Regions from separate parts of the Leuconostoc sp. DB-1 genome, predicted to be linked through region 1. Evidence: riboswitches for the same ligand, from Rfam matches in the RefSeq annotation. Region 1 holds a riboswitch; the other holds the start of a gene.

Region 1 (5,813 bases):
TGGTTATAAAATTTTACATCATCGTTTCTTTGGTCGTTTCATTAAAGAACAACATATCAAAGAAGCTGAAGCTTTCTTTGAAAAGCGTGGTGCTGCGGCAATAATCATTGGGCGATACATGCCGATTGTCCGCACATTTGTACCGTTTGTGGCTGGTATCAGCCAATTTTCATACAAACATTTCCTACGTAATAGTTTGATTGCTGCGTTCTCTTGGAGTTTAATTGCAACCGGTGCTGGTTATATGTTCGGAAATATTCCATTTGTTAAAGCACACTTTTCTGTAATTATTTTGGGTATTGCGTTGGTCACATTAATGCCAACAATCATTGGTGTCGTTCGTTCAGCAATGGTTGCAAAGAAACAGAAAAAATAATGTCGAAATAACCGCCATTCATGGCGGTTTTTCTGTATAATTATAACTATGAATAACTTAAAAAAACTACAAGAATTAACTAAAATTTCAACAATAGAGATTGCTGATGCACTAGATGTTGAAGTTGAAACTGTTGAAGCATGGCAAAATGAAGAAAAAGTACCCAGTGTGAGTGATTTTGAGGCATTAAGTGGCATCTTCTCTTCTCAATTGGATGCTCAAGGAATCGACTCTCAATCCAGCAAGCATCCAATCCACATTCGTTTATCTGTGGACTATCTATTGAACCTAGGAATAACACTTTCAGATTGGATTACTTTAAAGTGGGCCTTTGAAGGTCAGTGGAACAATGATCAGTTAGCCATCGGATTTTTTTCTAATAATCAATTAGTACGTGTTATTAGCACTGAAAGTGAATTTTCGGATGCTTTTGCAGGCTATCTGATTTTACAAACTGAAGGTGAGTTTGAACCATATATTGATGAATTTGATAATGATAGGGAATACGATTGGCGTTTGTTGCGTTTGAACGATGAAAAATTTGTGGATGTAACTAACGATTTAATTGCAGCCAATTTACCAGTCATCAGCTAACAGTAGAGAAGTACACAAAGTAGTGACGTCTGTATAATATTATGATACACTACAATCAGATGATAATACCTGTGAGACAATTGAATAAATTTGTCGATAATAAGGGTATTATTTTGCCAAAAACACAGTTTTCGTAATGGAAATTGTGTTTTTTTGTTCCGATAATAAATTTTGGAGGATAATATGGACTTAGGCAACGATTTTGTTACTCGTTTGGGACTTGAAAAACCACACGACTTAGAAAAGGTACGTGGTGGCGACATTAACGAGGCGTTTTCAATCTATTCGAATAACCAGCGCTATTTTTTAAAGATTCAACAAAATGCTCAAGCAAGTTTTTTTGATCATGAAGTTGCTGGCTTGAAGGCTTTGGGGAAGAGGTGACCGTGCCGGCCGTTTTAGCACAGGGACAGTTACAAGGGCACGCCTACTTAGTCTTGACGTGGATTAATCAAGGAAATGGGTCACAACAAGAATTAGCAAAGTCGCTAGTTAAAATGCACCAAGCTACAGCGCCAAAGTTTGGATTTGATAGTGATAACTTAGTAGATTTTGTGCCTAAAAATAATACTTGGCAATCTTCTTGGGCTGAATTCTTTGTGAAACAGCGCTTGGATCCGCTAATGGCACAAGCGCAAAAAAATAATTTTTGGCTAACCCAACGTGGTGATCACTATAGTAATTTACGTGAAACAATATTAAATGATAATCACGCGCAAACAGTTCAACCATCACTACTGCATGGTGATTTCTGGGCAGGAAACTTTATGTTTAACGATCAAGGTAAACCTGTATTTATTGATCCTAACGTGTTCTACGGTGATCGGGAATATGATTTGACGATTTCAAGAGTGTTTGCCGGCTTTAGTCCGTCATTTTATAATCAATATATGCAAGAATGGCCATTGGATGATGGCTGGCAAAAACGTGAAAAATGGTATGAGTTTTATTATATACTAATGCACTTTACACGCTTTGGTGATATTTATGCACCGCGGATGAACAAATTATTAACGTCTTTTTAAAATCACATGATTGCTAGCAAAGAATTAGACGAAAAAACCTTGACATTCAATAATGATTCAGTCATAATAATGACAGAATAAAAATTATTTCACATAGAGGTCGCGATTGACAATACACTTACCGGAGTTGCTGTAGCAATTGATAGTAAGCTTAGGGATATCGCCGAAATCAAGGGTGTCTACAAATGACCTTGATTGGGCTAATAGTTAAGAGCTATTAGACTGTCGCAGAGATGCGGTGAGCTATGGAAACTGTCAAAAATGCTAACAATGCCCTTTGATAAGTCCGTTTTGCGAACCTATCAAAGGGTTTTTTTGTGTAATTCAAGGGGAAATGATGACGTATCCAATAAATGAAAAGCAACATCTGACAGTTGATGGTGTTGATACAATCGAACTGGCAAAGACATATGGCACGCCGTTAGCAGTTTACGATGTAACACTTATTCGTAAGACAATGAGAGCGTTTAAGCGTATCTTTGAACAAGAAAATGTCCCATATGTAGTGAGTTATGCTGGTAAAGCTTTTGCTACTAAAGCAATTTATCAGGTGGCAGCTCAAGAAAATATTCACGCTGATGTCGTGTCTGGTGGGGAATTATACACAGCAATTAAAGCTGATTTTCCAACTCAGCATCTTAGTTTTAATGGTAATAATAAGAGTTATGATGAACTTGTGATGGCCGTTGAAAATGGTGTGGGAACAATTATTGTTGATAATTTTCTTGAGTTACAGCTACTGTCAGAAATTACGGCGGAAAAAAATGTTATTCAAGATATTTTACTACGTATTTCACCAGGAATTTCAGCTCATACTCATGAATTTATTAGTACTGGTCAACAAGATAGTAAATTTGGCTTTGATTTACAAACAGGTCAAGCGAAGCAGGCCTATGATATTGCAATAAAAGATAACCATCTTCATTTGCGTGGCTTACATGCGCATATTGGATCTCAAATATTTGATGTGACTGGATTTGAGAAAAATGCAGCACTATTAGCAGATACTGCTTACTCATGGGGATGGCAACCAGAAGTCATTAATCCTGGCGGTGGATTTGGTATTCGTTATACTGATGAGGATCAACCTTTGCCAGAAAGTGAGTTTGCGGATGCTATTATCCGTGTTTTGAAAGAAAAGGCTACACAGTACGATTGGGCAATGCCAGAAATATGGATTGAACCTGGTCGTTCGATTGTCGGACCAGCCGGACAAACCCTATATACAGTTGGGTCGCGTAAGGATATTCCAGGAATTAGAAATTACTTGGCTGTAGATGGTGGTATGGGAGATAATATTCGTCCAGCACTTTATCAAGCAAATTACGAAGCGGTTTTAGCCAATCAACCAAATGCTAAAAGTGAAGAAATTGTGCGGATTGCTGGTAAATATTGTGAGTCAGGTGACGTATTGGTTTGGCAGGAAGAATTACCGGCGACAAAACCTGGTGACATTTTATCTGTGCTTGCAACAGGTGCGTACGGGTATGCAATGGCTTCAAATTATAACCGAAATCCACGACCGGCCGTTGTCTTCGTGGAAAATGGTCAACATCAAGTCGTTGTTGAACGTGAAACTTTTGAACACATGATCAGTTTAGATCAGGATTATACTCTAGGAGATAAATAACATGGCTGAAAACGAAGCACAAAAATTAATTAATTTCATTGCAAATGCAAAAAAAATTACCCCAGTAAAAGTTACATATAAAGGTACATTGGCAACTGAAGTGCCAGATACTGTGCAACAATTTGGAGATGAGTCATTTGGACAATTAATTGGCGACTGGTCTGAAATTGAATTGTTAATTAAGAATCTACCATCAGAAGATGTATTTATTGAAAATGATTCACGTAACTCTGCCGTCCCTTTGCTTGATAAAAAGAAATTAATGCTCGCATTGAACCAGGTGCCATTATTCGCGATCAAGTTGAAATTGGTGACAATGCGGTGATTATGTTGGGCGCAGTGATTAATATTGGTGCAGAGATTGGTGCTAACACAATGATTGATATGGGTGCTGTACTTGGCGGCCGTGCCATTGTTGGTGAAAATTCTCATATTGGTGCTGGCGCGGTATTAGCTGGTGTCATTGAACCAGCATCTGCCCAACCTGTTCGCATCGGAAATAACGTGCTAGTTGGCGCTAATGCCGTCGTTATTGAAGGCGTACAGGTCGGTGACGGCGCAGTAGTTGCGGCTGGAGCGATTGTCACAAAGGATGTACCAGCCAATACAGTAGTTGCGGGTGTTCCTGCAAAAGTCATTAAGGAGATTGATTCGAAGACGCAACAAAAGACTGCGTTAATTGACGCATTGCGAGGCTTATAATGCCAGTTAGTGAAGAAGATTTGAAAACCTATCGGCGTGACTTACATAAAATTCCAGAACTTGCTTTAGCGGAATTTAAAACGCATCGTTATTTGTTAGAAAAGATTCAATCTTGGCAAACTAATTTTATGACAATACGTCAAGTAGAAGAATTACCTACGGCATTGCTTGTGAAATTTTCTGGGACTGACCCAAGCCGGACGGTAGGATATCGTGCTGATATTGACGCGCTACCAGTTACAGAAGATACTGGATTGCCATTTGAATCAACACATAAAGGTGTTATGCATGCATGTGGTCATGATGTTCACATGTCTTTAGCTTTGGGATTAGTTCAGTATTTTAGTGAGCATCAACCTAAAGACAATTTAATTGTCTTTTTCCAACCGGCTGAAGAGTCAAAAAGTGGTGGCAAATTAGCGGTTGATTTAGGAATCTTTGAAGGTGAGTGGCATCCTGATGAATTTTACGGCATTCATGATCAGCCTAATTTACCTGCTGGAACTTTGAGTACCTTAGCGGGCACTTTATTTGCTGGAACGGCCGAGCTCGAAATTGACATCCATGGGCAAGGTGGTCATGCGGCCTATCCCCACTTAGGTAAGGATCCAATTGTCATTTCGGCTGAATTAATTATGTTGTTACAAACTGTTGTATCGCGTGACGTTGATCCGATAGAAGGTGGTGTAGTGAGTCTTGGAATGATTAGCGGCGGCTTTACAAATAATGTTATTCCAGACACGGTGCATCTTGCCGGAACAGTTCGTAGCATGACCAAAGATGGCTTGGATAAAATGACAACACGAATTCGCCAAATCGTTGAAGGTGTGGCGTTGGCAAATGATGTCAAGATTAATGTTCGCCTTGAAACAGGAAGTTATTTGCCTGTTGAAAACAATCCTGACTTAGCTAACAATTTGCTGAGTTTCATGGAACAGCGTCAAGACATTGCTTTTGAAGAAGCAAAACCTGCGATGACAGGTGAGGATTTTGGTTACATATTGCAACATATTCCTGGTGTCATGCTTTGGCTGGGTGTTAATGACAATCATTCACTGCACAGTGCCAAGTTAAACATCGATGAAGCAGCTTTGTTGCCAGGATTTAATGCTTTGAAAGATTTTATTGAGTGGCGAATGTCACAAGGAGAATAAGCATGTACGAAGGAATTAATTTAATTACGGCAATTATTACGCCTTTTACAGTAAACGATGAGATTGATTATGAGTCATTAGAGAAATTAATTGAACACCTGTTAAATCATGGTTCGCAAGGATTTGTGATTGCAGGAACAACAGGTGAATCTCCAACACTGTCTTTTGAAGAGAAAGTAGAGTTGACACGGTTTATTGCAAAACAGGTTGGTAATCGTGCACTTTTAATTGCTAATGCAGGTTCCAATAATACAAAGGAATCCGTAGAAGCAGCCAAAGCTTTAAGCAAAATCGAGCATATTAACGGCATCTTGGCAGTAACACCGTATTAT
Region 2 (5,813 bases), 1.3 Mb from region 1:
ACAATAAGAAATCAAATGTGGTAGCATTATCACAGCCAGTCAAGCAAAAATCATCTAATTTATCAAAGGTTCCTAACAACGGAACTGGAATGGCGCCATATATGATGTCTGTTGGGTTATTTGTTGGTATGATCACATTTACGACCATATTTGATTTCATGACGGTTTCTAAAAAGCCAAAAAATGGTTTCACATGGTGGGCTAATAAGCAGTTAATTAATGCGCCAGTTTTTATTGGACAAGCACTGATTATGACTGGTTTACTCTTCTTAGTGGATGGCATGGAAGCGCAGCGGCCAGCGATGACATTTGTTGTAGCCTTAGCAGCATCCTTTGGGTTCAATCAGTTTGTTGTCTTGTTTAATGTGCTAATTGGTAAACTAGGGTCAGGGATTATGCTGGTTTTGATGGTATTACAACTGAGTGCTAGTGCAGGATCTTATCCTATTGAGTTGTCAAACAGCTTTTTTGAGGCAATTCATCCATGGATGCCAATGAGTTACTCTGTCCATGCCTTCCGCGAAACAATTTCTATGGGTGGCAGTGTTGCATCAGACTTAACTGTATTGTTATCCTTAGGAGTGATATCAATGGTACTAACATGGTTTGTGTACCAAATGAAATTAAACCATAATCAGTTAACTTTTAAGCATTAATTTAAAAGCAGTCGGCAGACTGCGTACATAAAGAAATGAAGTTGGAAAAATAAATGAAAATGTCTAGTGCAGTTGAACAAAGTTTGGTTGTCTTGGTTATGTTAGCTTTGCAAAAAGATGGCTTACCTGTTAAAAGTCATGTTTTAAGTGAACACTTAGAAGTATCTGAATCGTACTTAAAAAAAACAATGCGCAAATTAGTTGTTGCAAATTTAATAAAAGCGATCGCTAGTAAGGAAGGTGGTTTCAAATTGGCTCGTAATACCAATGATATTACGTTATTGGATGTTTATGAGGCGATTGAAGGAGAAGATAGCTTTATTCATTCTACCCAATTGGCAGATCGCGTGTTTCCTGCCAAAACTGCTGTCGCTGAAGGAACAAAAGAAGTTCTATCTATTGTCTATGAAGCAGAAAAAGATTTTAAGAAACGGTTAAAACGTACATCAATTGCTGATTTGTTATTGTTTGCTAAAGAAGGAGAAGAAATTGTTGATTGGCGATGAAGTGACACATATTGACTAAAAAAACAGTTTATTAATGCCAACCTGGCATTAATAAACTGTTTTTATATTGTGAAGTATTATATTCTATGCAACAGGTAGCGTCTCCTGTAAACTGAATTCAAAATCATCTGGAATAAGCATCCCGACATCTTTTAAAATAACATTTCCGGAAAGGTAACAACCATTCTGTTGCGTTAAACCAACCTTTGTGAAGCCGAAAGTGACTGTAGTATGAGCTTTAAGAGCAGCGCCACGTACCTCTCCCGTTGTTGCATCAATACCAGTAGGAACATCAACAGCAATGACAGGTTTATCAATGTGGTTGGCCGCTTTAATCATTTTTTGTAAGCCTTCAGGTAGAACGTTGTTCAATCCAACTCCAAATATCGCATCAATAATTAAAGTTGCCTCATTAAAGTCACTTTTTTCAGAACGAACTAAGCCATGCTTTTCAATGATTGCCAGTTGCCGTTTCACACTGTCTTTCGCACGGCTAACGTTTCCGACAAATTGTAATGAGACATTTACGCCTTGAGCGTACAAGAGACGAGCGATTGCTACGCCGTCAGCACCATTATTACCAAGACCAGCTAGTACTAACACATGACTCAAATCGAATCTACCGGCGCCGATAACATCAAGCACTGCCATTGCGGCCCGTTCAATTAATACATCCTGTGGCATACCAATAGTCTCAATCGTGTAATTATCTATTTGCTGCATTTCTGTAGCTGTAACAAGTCGCGTCATAGTTCCCATCATTTCATAAGTTATTAAATTCATTATACGGTGATTTGACAGTGTTATCAATCAAACAAGCGTAAAAATATTGAATTTGACAAATAAAAAAAATTAGAATACAATAATAACAATTTAAGAATCATAGAGGTTGCTGCTGACATTAGTCGCTTGCGGAGTGCTTACAGGTACAATGAAACAGGTTAAAGGGGATGTAGCCGAAGCATTGGTGCTGTGACACCAAGTAGCTGGGCCAATCGGTGAAAAATCGTTGGACTGTCGCGTAAGCGGGGTGCTATGTTATAGATTGCAATTAATTGGGATCCATGGCTGCTACTTGTGCGCTGTGGATTTTTTAATAGAGGAGGTATGCATTCATAGATATCTGTGAATGGGCTAACATATGGTAGAGGCAATAACACGTCCAACACGTCTTGAAGTTTCCAAGAGCGCTGTTGAACATAATATAACGACCGTTAAAAATGTATCAGGTGCAGACAAAGTCTTTTTGACCGTTAAGTCAAATGCCTATGGATTTGGTTTGATTCCTATGGCTCAAGCTGCTGTGGCAGGAGGTATTTATGGCTTAGGTGTAGCTGTTCTTGATGAAGCTATTGCACTGCGGCATGAGCGCATAACCGCACCAATTTTAATTTTAGGTATTTCACAGGTAAAGTATGTTGAACTAATGGCTGTCCAGCATATCATGGCAACTGTTGTTTCATTGGACTGGCTGGAGAAAGCAGAACATCAGTTAACTGGTGAACAGCGATTACCTGTTACACTAGGTATCGATACTGGCATGGGTAGAATTGGGTTTAGAAATCGTGAAACTTTAGCGAAAGCGATACAGTTTGTTTTGGATCATGCTGATAAGTTTGAATATGTTGGACTATCGACGCACTTTGCCGAATCTGATTCATCAGATACCAGGTACTTCCAAAAGCAATTAACACGTTGGCATCAATTGACGGATGACTTGCCAAAACCAAAGTATTATCATGTTGCTAATTCGGGTGCTGCAATGTATCACGCAGAAGAGGTTCCCCATGAGGTTGTCCGCGTAGGAACGGTGCTTTATGGGATTGAGCCCTCTCGTGGTGAACTAGCAGATGGACGTAACCTGAAACCCGTCATGGCCCTTCGGAGCGAGGTAAATTTTGTTAAACGCTTACCTGCTGGTGAAGGTATTAGTTATTCACACAAATATACGACAACTCAAAACGAGTGGATAGGCACTGTTCCTATTGGTTATGGGGATGGTTGGCTACGCAAATTAATGGGGTTTAAGGTTATTATTGACGGTCAATACGCCCCTATTGTAGGGCAAGTAGCAATGGATCAGTTAATGATACGTTTGCCTCGTGAATATCCAGAAGGTACAACGGTAACCTTTATTGGTCAAGATGGAGACTTAGAGAATACAATCGAGGACGTTGCACAGTTTGCAGGTTTGGCGCCCTGGGAAATCACAACAGGACTACAAGATAGAATACATCGTATTTTAGTAGATTAGGAGAAGATAATGACTAGAGAATATAGTGTTGCCATTCTTGGCGCAACAGGTGCTGTGGGCACACGACTTATTGAACAATTAGAGCAATCAACGATTCCCGTGAAGAATATAAAATTGCTTGCTTCGTCACGTTCAGCAGGTAAGACACTTCAATTTAAAGGTACAGACGTGGTTGTTGAGGAAGCAACTCCAGGAAGTTTTGATGGGGTTGATTTAGTTTTGGCTAGCGGTGGTGGTTCAGTTTCAGCACGATTTGCACCCGAAGCTGTGAAACGCGGCGCTGTGGTTGTTGATAATTCAAGCCAATGGCGAATGAATGATGATGTCCCGTTAATTGTTCCTGAAGTTAATGAAGCAGATTTGAAACAACACCAAGGAATTATTGCCAACCCTAACTGTTCAACGATTCAAATGGTTGTTGCTCTAGCGCCCATTAAAGCTAAATATGGTTTGACACGTGTTATCGTGTCAACTTATCAAGCTGCTTCTGGTGCGGGACAATCTGCATGGCAAGAGCTAGTTTCAGAAACTGATGCCCACAATGCTGGTAAAGAAATGCATGCTGAGATTTTGCCGGTTAAAAGTGCTAAGCATCATTATCCCCTAGCTTATAATTTACTGCCACAAATAGATGTTTTGAAGAAGACGGTTACACTCATGAAGAATGGAAGATGATTCATGAGACTAAAAAAATTATGTTCGGTGATAAAAATTCTAAAGCAGTTAAAGTGACAGCAACTGCGGTCCGGGTACCTGTTCCTATTGGTCATGGCGAGACTGTTTATTTTGAAACGGATGCCGGATCAGGAGCGACAGCCGCTGATATTCAAGCGATTCTGAGTGAAGCCCCAGGTGTTGTTTTGGAAGACAATCCAAAGGAACAGTTGTACCCACAGCCAATTAATGCCGAAGGAAAACGCGAAACATTCGTCGGCCGTGTGCGTCCCGATTTGGAAAATGATGATAGTTTCCATATGTGGGTTGTCTCAGATAACCTGCTTAAAGGTGCTGCTTGGAATACAGTGCAAATTGCAGAACGTCTTGTTGACTTAGACTTGGTCAGAGTCCCAGAAGACGCAGCAAATAAGTTTGTCACAGCATAAATTTTTTTAAGAGCGTTCAGCGCTCTTTTTATATCTCAAAAAGCGGTGGCACAACTGTGTGTAAAAGCAACGTGTTACAATAGCTTTATGATAGCAATTCTAACAATTTTAACTTTAGCTATAAGTATTTTTTCTTGGCTACTTTGGCATCAAATCAGGATCAACCCAGCAAGTTTACGACTGGGATTTTATGTATTGATTATTGTGATTTTTTTATTTATTAGTCTGCAGGTGATTCAGTTTCCAAGTATATCAGTTGTTCATATAATTAATGAAGCTAAGCTGTTCGTTAAATGGGGAATATTGCGGGTCTGTTTTTGGTGATTACACTAGCCTATCACAGTTTTCAAAGTTGGCGTAAATGGCAACATAGCCTGCATCAGTTAGTTTTCCCACTAGTGTTGCTTGTGTATGCTATTGCTGATATTGGCATTTGGCTTCTGAATGATGGGTTTTCAATATCTTTAAAACCCATTCTCGTTGTTATCCCATGGTTGTCACTGTACGTTCTTTGGCAATTTTTACAGTTTATTAGCAGTAGTATCTTGTATGGATTGGTGGTTAAACGACCAATCCATGGTCCGATTGTTGTCTTAGGCGGTGGGTTAGTTGATGGACAATATGTTGGTCGAATTGTTGGTAATCGTATTCAGGCAGCTGTTAAAGATGCAACCAAAATGTCAGAGTACCCAACTATCATTTTTTCGGGTGGTCAAGGGAAAGATGAATTAGTTTCTGAGGCAGAAGCTATGAGAGACTTTGCTGTAAAAAGACTAAATGTTCCCTGTGAAAAGACAATATTGGAAGAACATTCTAGAAATACATATGAAAATTTGAGGAATAGTGCTAAATTAACTAACAGTTCATTCACATTTTATACAAGCGAGTATCATGTTTTTCGTGGTGTTTTACTCGCGAAAAAACAAGGAGTTAATGCGCAAGGTCGAGGAGGGTACACGCAGTTTCCGTACCGTGGTATAGCGTTTTTGCGAGAATTTGCTGGCGTGATGAACTTAAATCCAAAACAGCACATTATATATGGTACTCTGTGGTTTGTTAGCAGTGCGATGGTAATTTTAATTAATTTTATATGAATAAAATATAAAAATCTTTTTAAATATGGTATATTATTTAGATAGATTTAATGAATTATGGAGATTTATACAGTCTGGGAGAATCTTATGACTATTTTTGGCAAATTAATGTGGTTCTTTAAAGAGCACAAACGACTATATATGTTGGGGCTCACTTTTTTGTTTCTGACAGAAGTATCACAAATGGTGTCCCCAGCGTT

What was found. A riboswitch is a leader RNA that binds a small molecule or an ion and turns the genes downstream of it on or off. The one in region 1 is predicted to bind lysine.
Region 2: it holds a riboswitch for lysine, as region 1 does, so the genes downstream of both, alr (alanine racemase) here and lysA (diaminopimelate decarboxylase) in region 1, are expected to answer to the same signal.

Annotation. Positions count from the first base shown of each region.
Region 1 covers NZ_JABFNJ010000001.1:406,473-412,285, forward strand. The annotation lists gene HFP47_RS01950 (VTT domain-containing protein) at 1-376, shown strand, start outside; gene HFP47_RS01955 (hypothetical protein) at 425-970, shown strand; partial or broken gene HFP47_RS01960 (fructosamine kinase family protein) at 1,154-1,995, shown strand; lysine riboswitch at 2,082-2,249, shown strand; gene lysA (diaminopimelate decarboxylase) at 2,333-3,625, shown strand; partial or broken gene dapD (2,3,4,5-tetrahydropyridine-2,6-dicarboxylate N-acetyltransferase) at 3,627-4,327, shown strand; gene HFP47_RS01975 (N-acetyldiaminopimelate deacetylase) at 4,327-5,481, shown strand; gene dapA (4-hydroxy-tetrahydrodipicolinate synthase) at 5,484-5,813, shown strand, end outside.
Region 2 covers NZ_JABFNJ010000001.1:1,660,861-1,666,673, reverse strand. The annotation lists gene HFP47_RS08195 (YhgE/Pip domain-containing protein) at 1-656, shown strand, start outside; gene HFP47_RS08190 (Rrf2 family transcriptional regulator) at 710-1,162, shown strand; gene HFP47_RS08185 (NAD(P)H-hydrate epimerase) at 1,247-1,912, opposite strand; lysine riboswitch at 2,038-2,206, shown strand; gene alr (alanine racemase) at 2,304-3,416, shown strand; partial or broken gene HFP47_RS08175 (aspartate-semialdehyde dehydrogenase) at 3,426-4,519, shown strand; gene HFP47_RS08170 (YdcF family protein) at 4,813-5,613, shown strand; gene HFP47_RS08165 (ABC transporter ATP-binding protein) at 5,701-5,813, shown strand, end outside.